3 regions of the Romboutsia lituseburensis genome follow, and region 3 is predicted to be linked to each of the others. Evidence: riboswitches for the same ligand, from Rfam matches in the RefSeq annotation. Region 3 holds a riboswitch; each other region holds the start of a gene.
What was found. A riboswitch is a leader RNA that binds a small molecule or an ion and turns the genes downstream of it on or off. The one in region 3 is predicted to bind cobalamin.
Positions count from the first base shown of each region.

Region 1 (6,423 bases), 2.0 Mb from region 3:
AAGTAATTTGATTTTCTTCTTTGTTTAACTTTTCTATACACTCTTTAGGTAATTCTTCCATAAATCTAGATGCAATTGATGGGTTTGTTTTTCCATATAAAGTTCTTTTTTGAGTTAATGTCATATATAGGGTTTCTTTTGCTCTTGTTATACCAACATAACAAAGTCTTCTTTCTTCTTCTATATCAGACTCTGCCATAGACCTTACAGCTCTTGATATAGGGAATAGACCTTCTTCCATTCCTATTAAGAATACAACAGGGAATTCTAATCCTTTTGATGTATGAATAGTCATAAGAGATACTTTATCAATTTCTTCCTCTTCATTGCTTTCAGATGTAAGTGCAACACCTGTTAAGAATTCTTCTAGACTCTGATCTTCACTACTTTGCTCAAATTCTATTGCTATAGATATAAATTCTTTTAAGTTATCTTTTCTATCTTTAGCTTCTTCTGTATCTCCTTTATATAAGTCATCTATATATTCATAGTAGTCTGTTGTCTCTAATACTTTTTCTATTAATTTACTTACAGGATAAACTTCCTTTATAGTTCTTAGTGTACCTATTGTATCTACAAATGCGCTTATACTATTTCTTGCTTTAGTAGATATGTCTGAATTTGACTCTATATCTATAAGAACTGAATACATACTTTCTTGCTTTAAGCTAGCTCTATCTTCTATTTTCTCTATCGTTCTAAGCCCTATACCTCTTCTAGGTACATTTATAATCCTTTTGATTGATATATCATCTTGAGGATTTTGTATAACTCTTAAATATGCAATTAAATCTTTGATTTCTTTTCTTTCATAGAATTTAGTTCCTCCATATATGTTATATGGTATTTGACTTCTATTTAAAGCATCTTCAACTGGACGTGCTTGAGCATTAGCTCTATATAAAACAGCAAAATCTTTGTAAGATCTATTTTGTTCCCTTGCTATTTTAGCTATCATATCAGATACAAAATCAGATTCTTCAACTTCATTTTCTGCTACTTGAATTTTTATTAATTCGCCTTCTTTTTTTTCACTCCAAAGTTTCTTTCTTTTTCTTTCTATATTATTAGAAATTACTGTATTTGCTGCATCTAGTATTATTTGAGTTGATCTATAATTTTGCTCTAATTTAACTACATGAACATCATCATAGTCCTTTTCAAACTCTAATATATTCCTTATATCAGCGCCTCTCCATCCATATATACTTTGATCATCGTCCCCAACAACACATATATTTTGATGTTCTTTTGCTAACATTTTTATTAATTCATATTGAGCTTTACTTGTATCTTGATACTCATCTACCATTATATATTTGAATCTACTTCTGTAAAATTCTAGCACTTCACTATCAGTTCTTAATAACTCTACTGTTTTGTAAATTAAATCATCAAAGTCTAGTGCACTATTTCTTTTTAAACGATCTTGATAAAGTGCATAAATATCTGCAATTTTGCTCATTCTAGCATCTGACATATGCATCTGTTTAAACTCTTTAGGGCTATGTAGCTTGTCTTTAGCCCCTGATATAGTACTTATAACTACTTTAGGTTCAAATGCCTTATCACTTAAATTTAACTCTTTTAAACAGTCTTTAACTAATGTTACCTGGTCAGCACTATCGTATATTATAAAACTTCTATTGTATCCAATTCTATTTATATCTTTTCTAAGTATACGTACACAACAAGAATGGAAAGTACTTATCCACATTTCCTTAGTATCTGAACCTAATGTTTCTTCTACTCTCTCCCTCATTTCATTGGCTGCTTTGTTTGTAAATGTTATAGCTAATATATTTGGGGCTTGTACACCTTTGTTCTCTATAAGGTGAGCAATTCTAGTTGTTAAAACTCTAGTCTTACCCGAACCTGCTCCAGCTAGTATAAGGACAGGGCCTTCTGTCTTTTCTACAGCTTCTCTCTGTGCAGGATTTAATGTATCTAAATTCATATGCTTCCTCCTGTTAACAGTTATATAACTCTATTTTAATCTAAAACTTATTTTTGTTCAAATTTAAAGAATATCAACACCTTGATTCTCTCCAATATATTAAACTTTAAATCTATATCTATAAATTTATGACTCCTTTAAGTATATAACTAATTCTTCATTAAAAAAAGCATAGGTTCATGAATTTATAAGCTATCGTACTTTTTTATAGTTATAAAATAAAGAAAAAAACCCTAGACGGCTTAAATCTAGGGTTTACTTTATAGAAAAGCATATTATTAAAATCTATTTATATTAAAATAGGTTTAGGGCAAATTAATGATTTGATATAAGCACAGAATCATTCCAATACTTATACAAATCTTCTTCACATTTAAATAAAGGTATATTCATATTTTTATGTAGTTTTACAAGCCAAGGAAGTTCTAATCCAGCTTCAATAACTTTATTCTCTTTTACAAATACTTCCTCAATACTTCCATCTTCTATCACTTCGCCTTTACTTAAAACATATGCATAATCGCATATTTCATATATTAAATTCATATCATGACTTGATATCACTATCTTAACACCTTTTTGTTTAAGGTTTTTTATAATATCTACTATTAATCTAGTACTTACTGGGTCTAAGCCAGCTGTCGGCTCATCTAATAAAACTATTTCATTTTCCATTGCTATAACAGAAGCTATTGCTACCCTCTTTTTTTGGCCATAGCTTAAAAAATGTACTGGTTTGTTTATAAAATCTATTCCATTAACAGCAACTAGTGCATCTCTAACTCTCATATTTATTATTTCTTCATCTATTCCAATATTTCTTAAAGAAAATGCTATATCATCATATACCCTTGAATAGAATATTTGTTTTTCTGGATCCTGAAATACTATACCTACTTGTTTTCTTAAATTATATAGGCCTTTTTTTGTATAGTTTATTTCCTGATCCTTGAATAAAATTTTTCCTGATGTGGGCTTAAGTATGCCCATTAAATTCATAAAAAATGTAGATTTACCAGATCCATTTGATCCTATTATCCCTATCACATCACCTTTTGAAAAGTCCATATTAACTTTTTTTAGTGCATGTGAGTTTTTTTCGTATTTATAATTTAAGTCATTTATTTTAAACATTTTCATCCCCTACTATGTGAAATTTGCTATCATATAATTTTATGTCTAAAGATATACACATTTCATCATACCTTTTCATCATTCTCTTAAATAACATATTTCCTAGAATTCCAACTGAATTATAAGATGTTTTTAAATTAATATATCCAAATCTTAATTGTTGTGATTTTCTTATATCTGATACTTCTTCTAAAAATATAAATATAAATCTATAAACTAACATAGATAGCTCTATTACCGTATCTGATATATGTAGCTTTTTTAATAAAAATATTATCTGATTAAATGGTGTTGTTAATATAAAAAAGTATATACATGTTAAACAAGCAATAGCTCTAAACAATATATGTATAGATGTAATTATTGACTTATTTGATATACCTATATTTAAAGACATTATATTAAAACTATAAATTAGTCCTTTTGAATCAAATGATATATTTATAAGGTTTATTAGAACTCCCATTATTAAAAAATACATTGGTATTTTTACAAGCTTTAAATAACTTTTTAAGTCTATTTTAGCTAAAAAAACTATAAGAGAACTCATAAAAGTTATAATACTAATCAAGCAAAAAATATTTTTAAATGCCATAGAAATTATTAAAAATATTAAGCCTATGCTTCCTTTTATCTTTGGATTTATTTCTGTTAAACTGTTTGTATATGCGTATTTATCTATTAAAAGCATACTTAATTCTCCTTACAATATAAAAAGCCTAACCAAAGGGTTAGACTTTCTTTTTCAATACTAATTTTATACACAAGTATTTTAAGAAACTTTCTCCCACCCCGAAGAAATTACTTTAATATTACTAGGCAGGTCTCCTGGCTTAGCTTCATCCTACTCTTTTACCTTCCCATGAATAATAAATCATAGTGGTTAAAATAAATTTCGTCAGCTTTACAGTAGCGGGGGCTGCAGAGGAATTACACCTCTTTCCCTATTAATCTTTTATCAAGAACCTAAAATATATATTTAATATTTATTTTACTAACTTTTGTAACATGATAAATTATACTCTAGATGTAAAAAAATTTTGATAAATTGCCTTACTTATATTGTATTCTACATAAATACTAATATTCCTTTTTTATTTTGAAAAAAATTTTTAAAATTTAATTTCTAATTATTTTTTTCAAATACATAGACACTATATCTGAAAATCTTTCTATATCTTTAGTATATACGAAGTCCCTACCATATATCAACCTTTGTGCTTCTAAATCATTTTCTTTTCCTGTAAATACTCCTAATACTAAAATATTTTGTTGCCTAGCTCTTCTTACTTCATTGGCAGTGTCTTTTATTCCTATCATACCTCTATATGACATTTCGCCTCTTATACTACGCTCTCTATCTTTTCCAATTTTTATATCATTGGGTTTTCCATCACTTAAAACTATCAATATTTTATTTTCTTCATTTCGATTTAATAAACCATCACAAGTTGATTTAATTGCTAGTCCATCTCTATTATTTCCTGCACAAAAATATTCAAATATATTTTCAATTTCTTCTATTTTATCTTCATAATCTTTAAATCTTTTTAATATAGTGTAATCCATAAAGCTAGAAAATCCCATAACTCTGTTAGGAATACCTACCATGGTTAGAGCATTAGCTATTATATATGCTTGTGTAGCAACATTTGCTTGATTCCTGCTCTGAGACCCACTTCCATCTAGTAATATGTCAATTACATATTTCCCCTTCTCATTTTCAATATCTTTATAAAATATTTTGTTATTACTACTTTTTGTAGCTCTCCATGCTCTATTTGCATGTATAGTCCCACAATCTGAATAAACTCTACTAGTTTCACTTTCCTCTATAAGAATTCTTGATAAGCTATCCTTTAATTTTATTATATTCCTTTTATGTATCTTAGCTTTATCTCTAAACTTACCTATATTATTTTCTTTTTGTCTTGTAACATATTTAATTTGAGCTACATTACTACATTCACTTCTCAATACTCCATCTGTAAAATGTATTCTACAACCTTCGTGTACATTTCTGCAATTTTTAGTTTCAATTTTTTTCAATTCATTTTTATTTAGATATGATTTTCCATAATAATGTTCCATTTTATTATAGATTTTATCTAATGTCTTTTCATCTACATATAAAACTCTTTCTTTAGTATTTTTAGAGATATCTATATCAATTTCTCCAACACTTTCAATTAACATAGATGAGGATATATTACTTATTTCACTTTCAATCATCTCATTCTGTTCATCTTCATAAAGCTCTTCATACATAAAATCTGAAAATGTATCAAAGTCTATATCTGTATCATTTTTATATTCTATAGAATTTTCTTTTATATCTTGAGATTTTATAACTTTTCCTTCAAAAAATTTAATGTAAATATTATCAATTTCTTTTAAAATTTCTATTATCGGTAAATTTATATCAATCTTCCTAATACAATTTAAAATTCTTCTACTTAGACCATCTACTGAAGGATGTTTACCCATATTTTCTAATACTATTACATATTTAATTTTTTGTATTACATCATCTTTATATATTTTTGTAAATCCATCTAGCATATCTTTATATGCTTTTTTTCTTATATCTTTTATTCCTGGTCTTTCTTGTATTACTCTATCTTCTACTATTATATTTAGAACTACTTGAACTAAACCTAATAGTATATTAGAATCATATCCTTGTTTTATCCTATTGTATAAATATTTTTTAACTATATTCCATTCTATATATTTATGTCTTGCACCTGTCATAATAGCAAAATATAACGCTACATCCTTTGATGTATAGTCTTGTTCTGATGCACTTATATCTTCATTATATTTACCTGAAATAGTCCAAGATAAATTATTTATTCTATTTTCAAATTCATAATTATTATATATCCATTTCATAATTTTCCCCTAATTATATAGTGTTTGTATACAAATAAAATCTATAGTTAATTTTGTAAAACATTAATAGCCTAAAAACTTGATTCTAATTGACCATTTAGATTATTATGTGGAAATACATCCTTAGATTCCCAAATACTTGAAATTCTTGTTTTTATAATATCCCCTACTATTTCCTTTTCATATTCATCAAAAGTCTTACCTGTTATACCCATATTTATTGCTAATTTAGGACTAAGACCTCTTTTTATTGTTTTTAATGAACCTATAAGCCCTCTTAAATCTATTGATTTACTTGAAATTTCTCCATTTTGTGATTTCAATTGCAAATCAAGGAATATTCCTGCAAACTGAAGTAACTTTTCTCTATCTGCATCAGGAAATTCATTATTCAATATAAGCATAAGTTTATCTTCTTCTATTGACGGTATATCAAT
Region 1 is NZ_JANQBQ010000001.1:2,092,878-2,099,300, forward strand. It holds gene NWE74_RS10050 (DUF3553 domain-containing protein) at 1-1,957, opposite strand, end outside; gene NWE74_RS10055 (energy-coupling factor ABC transporter ATP-binding protein) at 2,273-3,091, opposite strand; gene cbiQ (cobalt ECF transporter T component CbiQ) at 3,084-3,782, opposite strand; cobalamin riboswitch at 3,892-4,076, opposite strand; gene NWE74_RS10065 (cobaltochelatase CobT-related protein) at 4,211-5,986, opposite strand; gene NWE74_RS10070 (AAA family ATPase) at 6,058-6,423, opposite strand, start outside.
Region 1: linked by a shared signal. The riboswitch ahead of cbiQ (cobalt ECF transporter T component CbiQ) and the one ahead of NWE74_RS00585 (S-layer homology domain-containing protein) in region 3 are both predicted to bind cobalamin.

Region 2 (6,423 bases), 670 kb from region 3:
ACAATGAATAGCTCAAAATTATCAACATTTATACATTTGAAGTTTCCAATGTCTATGGAGAAGCTTTTTTCAGGACTGAAAATTTCAGCAACTTATGCAGTAGTTGCAGCAACAGTAGCAGAGTGGTTAGGGGGAACCAAGGGGCTTGGAGTATATATGGTGAGAGCAAAGAGTGCTTATGCTCTTGATAAGGTATTTGCTTCAACAATACTTGTAGTAATTTTTAGTTTATTATTTGTATTGTTAGTGCAATTAATAAAAAAAATAGTGTTAAGGCACAACAACTAGGGAGGATTTTATGAAACTTAAAAAATTAGTTAGTCTAGGATTAATAAGTGCACTTACAATTAGTACTTTAAGTGGGTGCTCAAGCAATAAGAAGTCTGAAGATAAAAAATCTAATGAAGAAAAGGTTACAATGGTACTAGATTGGACACCTAATACAAATCATACTGGATTATTTGTAGCTCTTGAAAATGGGTATTATAAAGAACAAGGGTTAGATGTTGATATAATACAGCCACCAGAAGGAGGAGCAGCTACTTTAGTGGCTACTCAAAAGGCAGACTTTGGAATAAGTTATCAAGAGGAAGTTACATTTGCTAAAACAAGTGATGATCCACTTCCGATAAAAGCTGTAGCAACAGTTATACAACATAATACTTCTGGGTTTGCAGCGCCAAAAGATAAAAATATAAAATCACCAAAAGACTTTGAAGGGAAGGTTTATGGTGGTTGGGGTTCACCAGCTGAAGATGCTATATTAGATGCGGTTATGAAAAAAGAAGGTAAAGATTTTAAAAATCTAAAAGTAGTAAATATAGGAGATGATGATTTCTTTACAGCGACAAGCAAAAACATAGATTTTGCATGGATTTTTGAAGGATGGACTGCGATAGAAGCAAGTCAACGTGGAGTAGAGTTAGACTATATACCAATAGGTGAAGTTGATAAAAGACTTGATTATTATACACCTATTATAATATCGAATGAAAAATTATTAAAAGAAAAACCAGAAGTTGCTAAAAAATTCTTAGAGGCAACAAAAAAAGGTTATGAATATGCAATAGAAAATCCTAAGGAAGCTGCTAAGATACTTGTAAAACATGCACCTGAAATAGATGAAAACCTAGCAATAAAAAGTCAAGAATATTTAGCTGAAAAATATATTGATGATGCAAAAAGATGGGGAGAAATGAAAGACAGTGTATGGAACAATTATACAGAGTTCTTAAGAGAATATAAATTGATAAATAAAGACTTAAAACCTAGTGAGGCTTATACTAATGAATTCTTACCAAAATAAAAATGTTAAAATAGATATTAAAAACATTTCTAAATCTTATGAAGATGTTAAGGTATTAGATAATATAAGTATAAGGGTCTGTGAAGGTGAATTTGTAAGTATACTTGGCCCTAGTGGATGCGGTAAAAGTACTATATTTAATATGATTACAAATTTAATCGAATATGATAGTGGAAGTATTGAGATTAATGGTAAATTGAGTTATATGTATCAAAAAGATTTATTACTACCTCATAAAACTATAATAGATAATGTTAGTTTGCCATTAACTATTATGAAGGAAAAGAACTTTTATAATAAATCTATAAGAAAAAAAGAAGCGCATAAAAATGTTATACAGTATTTTAAAACATTTGGATTAGAAGGGTATGAAAATAAATATCCAAAAGAATTATCTGGTGGGATGAAACAAAGAGCTAATTTTTTAAGAACTTTTGTAAATTCAAATGATATTATGCTGCTAGATGAGCCATTTGGAGCGCTAGACTCTATAACTAAAGCATCAATGCAAAATTGGTTATTAGATATAAAAAATAAAGTAAATTCAACTATACTATTAATAACTCATGATATAGATGAAGCTATAATGTTATCTGACAAAATATATGTTATATCTAAAAAGCCTGCAATTGTAAAAAAAGAATTTACAATTGATAAAACTTATATAAGTGATGAAAACCTAGAATATATTGTTAAATTGAAAAAAGAAATATTAAATTTATTATAAACTAAGGCACATGGATTAGATAAAAATTCATGTGCCTTAGTTTGTATTTAAATAAGCATAAAAGCTGTAGTAAAGTAAAATATTAGACTTAAAAATATAATTTATGCTATAATTAAATCTGACTTTAAGTTTGAAATATAAAGGAGAAAAAAGTATGACAGAAGACATTAAAGCTATTTTTGAAGAAGATGAATTAAAGCTATGTGTCAACGAAAATGACATTTATATAAATATACCAAAAGAAATATTAAACAAAGGTATGAAATTAATAAAGGAATACATAAAAATATATAAAAATATTGAAGCATTAAAAGAAAGTGTAAATAAGTATTTATTTGATAGAAATAGTTCAATAAATCATATGAACATCCTAAATCAAATTTTGCAAATAAAGAATTATGAATATTTTAACGAAATAGAACCATTTATAAATGTTGATATAAATGATATAGAAAATAGATTATTAAATATGTGTTTAGTCTTTAATATAAAAATAGAGGATATAAATAATTTAAAAGATGAATTATCTCAAAACTATGTAAATAATACTGAGAACTTAAATAATATTATAGATAAAGAATATGTTAAAGAAATAATAAACTATATAGAAGATAATGAAATTTATTCTTTAAATCAGAAGTCTAGATATGGATCAATATCTAGCGAGTATGAAGTTAAAAATAAATCTGAAATAGTTGATAAAAATGAAGATGAAACTAATGGTGAGTATAGCCCAATTCTTGTTATTCATAGACCTGCAAAATATCATAGGGGTACATATATATTAGAAGAAAATTCTTATGTATATATAAAAAGACAGCCACTAGATGCATTAATAAAACAAGAAAGACTGGAAGAAAAGGGTATAGATTCAATGGGTGCTATACTATACAAAAAGTTAAAACACGATCTTACGAATGAGAATTTACAAGAATTGCTAGCTGAACTTTATGTGTACTCTCAAAAAAATAATTCTCAATTTGATAATATTAAATTAGCAGACATAACTTCTAATAAAGTGTGGATGACAGCAGACAAACTTAAAAAAGAATTTAAGGAACTTAGATATTATCATAAAAACTTAACTCAAAAAGTAAAAGAAATTTATGACTCAACAGGGGCATATTATACTCAAATAGGAGGCAAGTATATATTTAACAGTAGAGAGTTTTTACATAGCTATAAAACATATAAGGGAAAAGATATAACAAACTAAAGAATATTAAATGAAATTGTTAATAGTTTGTAAAATAGGTTAATTAATGGTAAAATACGATACATTTTAGTCGATGAGAGAATATATTTATAGAAAGAAAGAACATCACATTTAATTAATAATTAACCATTTTTACAAAACTAGGAATAATAAAATTTTTATAAAAGGAGATGTTAAAAGTGACTACAACAGCATGGATATTTATGGGTGTAGCTTGGACATCAATAATTGCAGTATGCAGTTTAGCTCTTGCAAAGGTACTTAAATAGTTTGTAGTTATCAAAATTTATAGCATCTAGTTAAAAAAGACTATCCAGGATATTTTTATTATGGATGGTCTTTTAATTTTTATAGATTAAATAAGAAATTAATAAAATCTATTACAGTTGATATATGTAGAATGATTATATATAATAAATAATATAAGTACATATTAAGATATTAGGTGTCAATGTGACTTAATAGGGAATTAGATTAAATCTCTAAGCTACCCCAGTAACCGTAAAACGGACGAAATCTAAAATACCACTGATTAATCGGGAAGGTTTGAAAGTAGGACGAAGTTGAGCCGGGAGAACTGCCTAAAATCTAACTAGTACCTTCTGAGGGTGGGGATTAGTGTGATTTTCAATTGTAATTTAGTAATTGATTTAAACAGGCATGCCCTTTAGGTATGTCTTTTTGAATATGTCAAAAACTTAATAAAACACCCTAAACAATCAACTAGAAAGGTAATTCAAAATATGATTAGGAGAAAAAGTTTATCCTTAGTATGCATACCAATAGTGTTTTTAATAATTTGCATGGGAATATCTATAGGAAGTTCTAATATTAATTTGTTAGATACAGCTAATATATTATTAAATAAAATGTTTAACATTCCTTTAATAGATAATATAAACCCTAAAGATGTATCAATAATATGGTCTATAAGATTTCCAAGAGTTTTATTAGCATTTATGGTTGGAGGCTGTTTATCTGTAAGTGGTGCAGTAGTTCAGTCTATATTAAAAAATGAGTTAGCATCACCTTATACTCTAGGTGTATCATCAGGTGCATCACTAGGTGCAGGATTGGTTATAGTTCTTGGAATATCAATACCACTATTAGGAACCTTAACACTTCCGTTAATTGGTTTTTTATCAGGTCTTTTGACTGTTTATTTAGTAATAGTATTTAGCCAAAAAGTAGATAAAACAATGTCGAATAATACTATAATACTTGCAGGAATGGTACTTTCATTATTCGTAAATGCTCTTTTGACAACAATAACAGCTTTGTTTAGTGAAGATATAAAAAGTATTACAATGTGGCAGATGGGAAGTTTTTCCATGAAAGGATGGTCATACGTAAAAGTCCTTGTACCATTTTTGTTAATAGGAATGATAGGTGTATTAAAGTATACTAAAGAGATGGATATTTTAACGTTTGGAGAAGAGCAAGCAAAAGCTGTTGGTGTAGATACTGCTAAGGTTAAAAAGCACTTATTTATATTATCGGCAACTTTAACAGGCTCAGCAGTAGCCTTAAGTGGAACGATAGGATTTGTTGATTTAATTGCACCACATATAGTTAGAAAGGTATTTGGGTCAAAACATACATATGTGATACCAATGTCTTTTATATTTGGAGGATGCTTAATGGTTATAACAGATCTTATATCTAGAACTATAGTATCACCACAAGAACTGCCAGTAGGTGCTATAACGGCTCTTATAGGAGCGCCATTCTTTGCATATGTTTATTTTAATAATAAAAAAGGGTAGGTAAGAAAATGCTAGAAGTCAAAGAGCTTTATTGCGGATATGATAATAATGACATTATAAAAAATGTAAATTTTGAAGTTAAAAAAGGTGAAAATATTTGTATAATAGGGCCAAATGGTTGTGGAAAGAGTACTTTACTTAAGTCTATTGCAAATATAATTGATTATAGAGGAAGTATAAAGATAGATGGTAAAGAAGTTAATACATTTAATAGGAAAGAATTAGCTACAAAAGTGGCTTTAATGAGCCAAATATCTCAAATATATTTTCCTTATACAATTTATGAAACAGTATCGCTGGGAAGATATGCTTATTTAAAAGGTCCATTTCAATCTTTAAAAGGTGAAGATAGAGATATAGTTATTGATAGTATAGAAAAAGTCGGACTTTATGATATAAAAGATAAAATGATAAGTGAGTTGTCAGGAGGACAATTACAAAGAGTATTTTTAGCTAGAACATTTGCTCAAAATCCTGAAATTATATTATTGGATGAACCTACAAATCATCTAGATTTAAAGCATCAGATAGAATTACTGCAACATTTAGTCATTTGGGCAAAAGATAATAATAAGATTGTTGTTGGAGTTTTACATGATTTAAATTTAGTTCAGTATTTTTCAGATAATGTAATTATGGTAAGTAAAGGTGAGGTAGTAGCTAAGGGAACACCTAAAGAGGTCTTAATAAGTGAAAAACTTAAACAAGTTTATGATATAGATGTTAAGCAATTTATGATAGAAGTGCTTAAAAAGTGGGAATAAGAAGAATGTAGTACATACAATCAAGAGAAATTTTTAAATTAGAAGGAGAAGTAAATATGAGCAAGAAGTTTATTATGTCATTTAGCGGGGGTAAAGATAGTACTTTAGCACTTTATAGAATGATGAACAAAGGATATGTCCCTATAGGATTATTAGTAACAGTTAAAAAGGGTGAAACAGGTTCGTGGACTCATAGCATACAAAAAGAATTGTTAAATAAAGTTAGTGAGAGTTTAGATATACCTTTATTTTTAGTTGAATGTGAAATGAATGAATATGAACATAAATTTACAGAGACGCTTTTAAAAGCAAAAGAGCTAGGAGCTCAATCTTGTGTATTTGGAGATATAGATATATCTGATCATAGAAAATGGTGCGAAGATAGATGCAAGGAAGCAGAACTTGAGGCTATATTACCTTTATGGCAAGAGGATAGAGAAAAACTAGTGAATGAATTTATAGACAATGGATTTAGTACAGTAATTAAAAAAGTAAATTTAACGCAATTGCCTAGTGATTTTTTAGGAAAGGTACTAACTCGTGAAATTGTTGGGGAGATTAAGGATTTAAAATGTGATCCATGTGGTGAAAATGGTGAATATCATACATTTGTAATTGATGGTCCGATATTTAAAGAAAAAGTA
Region 2 is NZ_JANQBQ010000001.1:789,491-795,913, reverse strand. It holds gene NWE74_RS03995 (ABC transporter permease) at 1-288, shown strand, start outside; gene NWE74_RS03990 (ABC transporter substrate-binding protein) at 299-1,306, shown strand; gene NWE74_RS03985 (ABC transporter ATP-binding protein) at 1,287-2,033, shown strand; gene NWE74_RS03980 (hypothetical protein) at 2,188-3,249, shown strand; cobalamin riboswitch at 3,676-3,849, shown strand; gene NWE74_RS03975 (FecCD family ABC transporter permease) at 3,993-5,015, shown strand; gene NWE74_RS03970 (ABC transporter ATP-binding protein) at 5,024-5,779, shown strand; gene NWE74_RS03965 (diphthine--ammonia ligase) at 5,836-6,423, shown strand, end outside.
Region 2: linked by a shared signal. The riboswitch ahead of NWE74_RS03975 (FecCD family ABC transporter permease) and the one ahead of NWE74_RS00585 (S-layer homology domain-containing protein) in region 3 are both predicted to bind cobalamin.

Region 3 (6,423 bases):
ATAATCATGAGAAATAAGAAAATAGTTTTATCAGGTTTATTTATAGCATTTGGAATAGTATTTCCAATGATATTTCATACAGTTAACTTAGCAGGACCAATATTTTTACCAATGCATATCCCAGTACTAGTAGCTGGATTTTTATTGGGACCAATTTGTGGTGCTATTGTAGGTATTTTAACTCCAATACTGAGTGGAGTTATGACAGGTATGCCGCCAATAGTTCCAGTTATGCCAATTATGGCTTTTGAACTTTGTGCATATGGTTTAATAACAGGATTTTTATTTAAAAAAACAAATCAAATATATATTTCATTAGTAGGGGCAATGATAGGTGGTAGAATATTTGCTTTAGTTGGAGCTTATATAGTATCTATGACTATAGCACCACAAGTTAGTCCTATAATGTTTGTGTTTGGTAGTTTGACTAAAGCAATACCAGGTATGATAATACAGTTAATATTTATACCAATACTAGTTAAATTCATCACTAACAATAAGGAGATTTCAAAAGTTTTAGCTTAAATTAAAGAAATAATTAATAAAAAACTATCTCTAAGTAATATGAAATAATACTTAGAGATAGTTTTTTATTGTTTAAATTGTACTAATTATGACATAATAATGACACTAAAATAACAAAAAGACTTTATATAATAAAATATATAGATAATTTTATTATAAACTATTAAAAATATATTTAGATAATGGAGAATTTTTAGAGGGAGTGAGGTTAATTGTCAAATAGTTTGATACTTATATGTGATGATGAAACATCAGTACATGACACTATAGGAGAGTATTTAAAATTAGAAAGGATGGATTATATATCTTCATATGATGGATTAGATGCACTTGATAAAGCAAAAACAATTCAGCCAGATTTAATATTGATGGATGTAACAATGCCGAAAATGTTTGGGACAGATGTTTGTAGGGAAGTTCGAAAATATAGTGAGGTACCTATTATTATGCTAACAGCAAAATCAGAAACTATAGATAAAATAATTGGCCTAGAATTAGGAGCAGATGATTATATAACAAAGCCTTTTTCACCAAGAGAGGTTGTAACAAGAATAAAAACAGTGTTAAGAAGAAGTAATAGCTTCTCTAGGATGAATAATAGAATAAAGTATAGAGACCTTGAAATAAGTATCGATACTTATGAAGTTTATATAAGAGGTAAATTGGTAAAATTTACACCTAAAGAAATTAAAATTCTTTATATGCTTGCATCTAATCCTGGAATTATTTTAAATAGAGATGAGATATTATCAGAAGTTTGGGGGTATGGGTACCTTGGAGATACTCGAGTTGTTGATACTCAGATAAAAAGACTTAGAAAAAAAATACCACAAGATGAAGTAAATTGGAAAATTAGGTCGATATATGGTGTAGGTTATAAGTTTGAAATAAGCTAGTAATTATTAATGTCATTATGGGGAAAAAGAGTTGATTAACACGTATTAATCAACTTTTTTTAGTTTTTCTATATTAAATAAATAAAATAACAAACAATAATTATGATTTAAATAAAATGTAGATTGTTATATTATGTAAAAAAATAAGAATTTGTACTTATTATGACACCCTTATGACACAAATGAAAAAAAATAATATGTATAATTGGAATTAGAGGAACAAATTTATTTAAATTAAAATTATTGTTCAATATGCTTATACACTAAAACAAAATATATATGGCAAAGGTGTATTATTACTTAATAGGGAATTTGGTTAAATGCCAAAGCTGCCCCAGTAACTGTAATCGATGATGAGTTAGCAAAATGCCACTGCTAAAAAAGCGGGAAGGTGCTAATAAGGATGAATCGTAAGCCAGGAGACCTGCCTATGCCACGAATAGATCTTTCTGGGGAAATATATCACTATGTATAGAAAAAATAAAAAAATATATATATGTGATTTTTCTTGGTTAGATATTCATACTTGAATATCTTTTTTAATTATAAATATAAGTATAATTTTGTTATAGCTATTTTTATGATTGTAAGCATATTATCTCTAAACATGGCATGTGTAATTAAATAATCTAAAAAATTTCACAAGTATAACTTTTTCTTAAGTGGGGGGATAAAAAATGTATTTTATGTATTAAATAGAGTACTAAAAAAAAGGGGGAGTTTAAATGAGTAAAATTAAAAAGGCTAAGTATAAGACTATTATGAGCTTACTACTTACATTAGCATTAATTATTAATGTTATACCAGTAAGTGCACTGACATCTAATAATATGTATAATATGAAGCCAACACAAGAAATTACAGAAGATGACATCAATGCTAGTCAGTATGAAACTTACTATCACTCTGATAATATTGACTATACCTACAAGGGTGATATAGTGGAGTTTGTTTCAGATAATGAAATAAGAGTTGAAGGAAAAAATGTAAATTTAAAAAATAAACCAATAGATATAAATCAGACGGTGGAAGGTAATCAAGTTACCATAAAATTCAGTAGTATAGATGTACCTATTTATACGGTTTCAGGTCAATGGAACTCTAGTTATGGCGGAGATTATAGAATTGTATATAAGTCTGATATTCCAGGAAAGGAAGAGTTAAGATCAGAATCTAAGGATTTAAAAAAGCTAATTATAAGTGATTTAAGTCCAGGAGAATATCATCTAACAAATGGAACTGTATACGAGGAAGCTAATGAGTGGAGTCCAGGAATACCTAATATTGGTACTGAGGGTAACTTTGGAACATTACCAAATATAACTATAAAAGTAGAAGAAGACCATGAATGTGAAAATAAAGATATGGTTAAATTCTCAATAGAAAAAAGAACTATAGGTAAAGGTGACACTCTTTCACTACAAAGCATAGCTTTCGATGAAGGCGATACAGCTTGGTCAGTATTAAAGAAAGTTACTGATGAAAATAATATACCTATAGAATATACAGGAAGTGGTAGTAACCTATATGTTAGTTCTATAGATGGTGATGGAGAATTTGACCACGGGAATGGAAGTGGATGGAAGTATGAAGTAAATGGAGAATTTCCTGATGTAGGTTTAGATAGCTATAAAATAAAAAAAGACGATATTATAAGACTTAGATATTGTGTAACTGTAAATTCTGAGGAATTAAAAAAACCACTAGTTAAATATTTATCGGAAATAACATATAATGCAATTGACACTTTAAGTAAAGGTAATTATACAGAGGAATCTAAGCGTAATTTACAAAATGCTATAGATGAAGCTAAAGTAATAATAAATGACGAAAAATACAATAGTAAAGAAACAGAAGCAGAAATTATAGTAAGTAAATATATAAGCAAAATAAATATAGCAGTGAACAGACTAGTAGAATCAAGTTGTGGTACAGAGGAAGATATAAATAACGTACCTAATGACTTTGCCAATGATTTATGGTTACAATATGATTTTAAAGAAATGAAGGTAGGAGAACAGTCAGATATATACCCACGTAGAATACCTCAAATAGTAGGAAGTAGTATAGAAAATGATGTACATAGGCCTAATTTTAAATTTAAAATAGTTAAAGGAGACAGCATATCATTAAGTACTAATAGTAGTAGTGAAAAAACATTAGTAACTGCTGAAAAAGAAGGAACTACTATAGTTAAAGTTACATATGATGAGACAACTTATAAAGATAGAACATATGGAGCTAGTTCAAGTGTAAATACTGCTTATGTAGTATTTAATGTTACAAATAGTGATACTGATATAAAAATAAGTACTGATATAAAGCAAGATTCATATGATACTATATATTTTAAAAATGGAAATAGTACTGATTTAACGTTTAAAGTTAATGCAACTAATGCGGAGAATATAAAGGTTACATGTAACGATGAAGTACTAACAAAAAATGGAGATTCATATACTGCAAAGTTAAAAAATAGAAGTAATATCATTGGTATTGAAGCAACAAATAGCAAAGGTGAAACTAAGAGTTATTATAAAGTTGTAGATGCCAGAAAAATAGAAATAGATATAAAAAATAAAACTAACCCAGGTAAACAAATTGGTAAAGGTGATACAGCGCAAATAAGCTTTAAAGGTGTATCTAATCCAGTAGGAAAGTTAGCTACAATATATAATCCAACATTTATAAGTCAGTGGGGAGATACAAAAGGAACTTTTGTAGAGTATAAAAATGATACAGTGGGAATTATTAAAGGATATTGTTCACAATGGGATTTAGACAAAAAGAATACTATAGAGTTTAAGTTTGATAAAGAGGGAACTTATGATTTCTCAGAAGGACGTATATTTAGTCAATGGTGGGGAAGTCCTTTAGGAACAGATAAAGAAGTCCAAGGATCTGGAAATCCAAATCTTGGAGCACCAACACAGGAAAGATATTTCTCTAAAATGCCAAACTTTAGCATTGAAGTAGGTGAAAAAAATGAAGCTGAGGTAGTTGATGTTACAGAAGTAATTTTAAATGAAAGTAATTTAAAAATAAATGAAGGTGAGTTTAAAAATATAAATGCAACTGTAAAACCAGAAAATGCTACTAATAAATCTGTAAAATGGACTAGTTCAGATGAAAATATAGCTAGTGTTGAAAATGGTAAAATAACTGGTAAAAAAGCAGGAACTGTTATCATAACTGTTACTACAGTAGATGGTAGCTTTAAATCTACTTGTGATGTGAAAATAATAGCTAAAGAATTTGTACAACTACAAAATCTGATAAAGGAAATAGAAAAATTACAAGAAAAAGAGTATGAGCCAAAAGAGTGGAAACTTTTAATGGATCAACTGGAAAAGGCAAAATCTATTTTAAATAATGAAAATTCTTCAATACAAGATTTAAAAGAAGTAAAAGAAAAATTACAACAAGCAAAACAAAATTTAGTTTCAATCCCTTGGAAATTTGAAATTAGCCCAACTAATATAGTTCCAGGGAGTGAAGTTATAGTAACTTTCCCTAATATGCCAATACCATCAGCTTCTGTACCAGGTCCGACAATATCTTTATTAACTAAATATAATTTAGATATACCTGGAATAACTGAAACAATTAAATCTGAAGATGGTAAATATGAAAATGAATTAATAAAAACTATTAAGTTTAAAATTCCAAAAGAAGCACAACCTGGAATATATAAAATGACTAATGGACATGTGGTTGTACAAAAACCTCAATTTGGAAGTTTTACATTCTATAAAGATGAAATGCCAGAAATAGATATAGTTGTAAATGCTGAATCAGTAGATACAACAGAAGGTATAAAGCATGCAGCTGATTGGGAACTTGAAAATGTTAAAGCTCCAGGATATCAAGATGAATGGGATATACTAGGTCTTAGCAGAGGAGATGTAAAAGTACCAGATGATTATTATGAAGCATATTATAAAAACTTGGTAGAGGTAGTTAAAGACAAGAAAGGAGAGCTTAATAAAAATAAATACACTGAGTATTCAAGAGTTATAATAGCACTTACAGCACTAGGATATGATCCAACAGATGTGGTAGGATACAACTTAGTAGAAAAATTATATGATTTTGATAATGTATCTAAGCAGGGTATAAATGGTATAATATTTGCACTTATAGCATTAGACAGTAAAGACTTTGATATAAAGGGTGATTTAAATTCAAGAGAGATGATGATAAATCATATACTTAAAAATCAACTTGAGGATGGTGGATTTGCGCTAAGCGGAAATAAAGGTGAGATAGATATAACAGCTATGGCAATTCAAGCTTTAGCTAAATATAAAAATCAAGAAAATGTTAAAGTAGCAATAGAAAAGGCATTAAATTTCTTATCAAATTCTCAAATAGAAACAGGAGGATTCCAGATTAAATCATCATTGTTTAAAAATATAATGAATGATATAACTAATAATGAAGCAGAAAATGTAGAAAGTGCAGCTCAAGTTTTAGTTGCTATAAATTCACTAGGTATAGATAATACAGATCAACGATTTGTTAAAAATGGAAAAACAATAGTAGATAATATAATGACATTTAAAGCAAATGATGGAGGATTTAAACATTTAAAGAGTGAAAAAAAGGCAAATGATATGGCGACTGAACAGGTTTTATATGCTTTAGTGTCACAAAATAGGTTAGAAAATAACAAAACTAACCTATACGACATGAGTGATGTAAAAGAAAATAAACCAGAAATACCGAGTACTAATGAAAAACCAAGAGTAAATGCAAGTGATAAAGATATAAAAGTTGGGGTGAAGTTTAATCCTATATTAGGAGTTACTGCAACTGATAAAGAAGATGGAGATTTAACTTATAAAATAAAGGTTACTAAAAATACAGTAAACACATCAAAAGTAGGAATATATAAGGTAACATATGAAGTAAGTGATAGTGATGAAAATACGACTACAAAAGAGATAAAGGTTAGAGTAATAGAAAATGAATTAATAAATGAAAAGCCAGAAATAACAGC
Region 3 is NZ_JANQBQ010000001.1:114,625-121,047, forward strand. It holds gene NWE74_RS00575 (ECF transporter S component) at 7-525, shown strand; gene NWE74_RS00580 (response regulator transcription factor) at 738-1,421, shown strand; cobalamin riboswitch at 1,691-1,868, shown strand; gene NWE74_RS00585 (S-layer homology domain-containing protein) at 2,147-6,423, shown strand, end outside.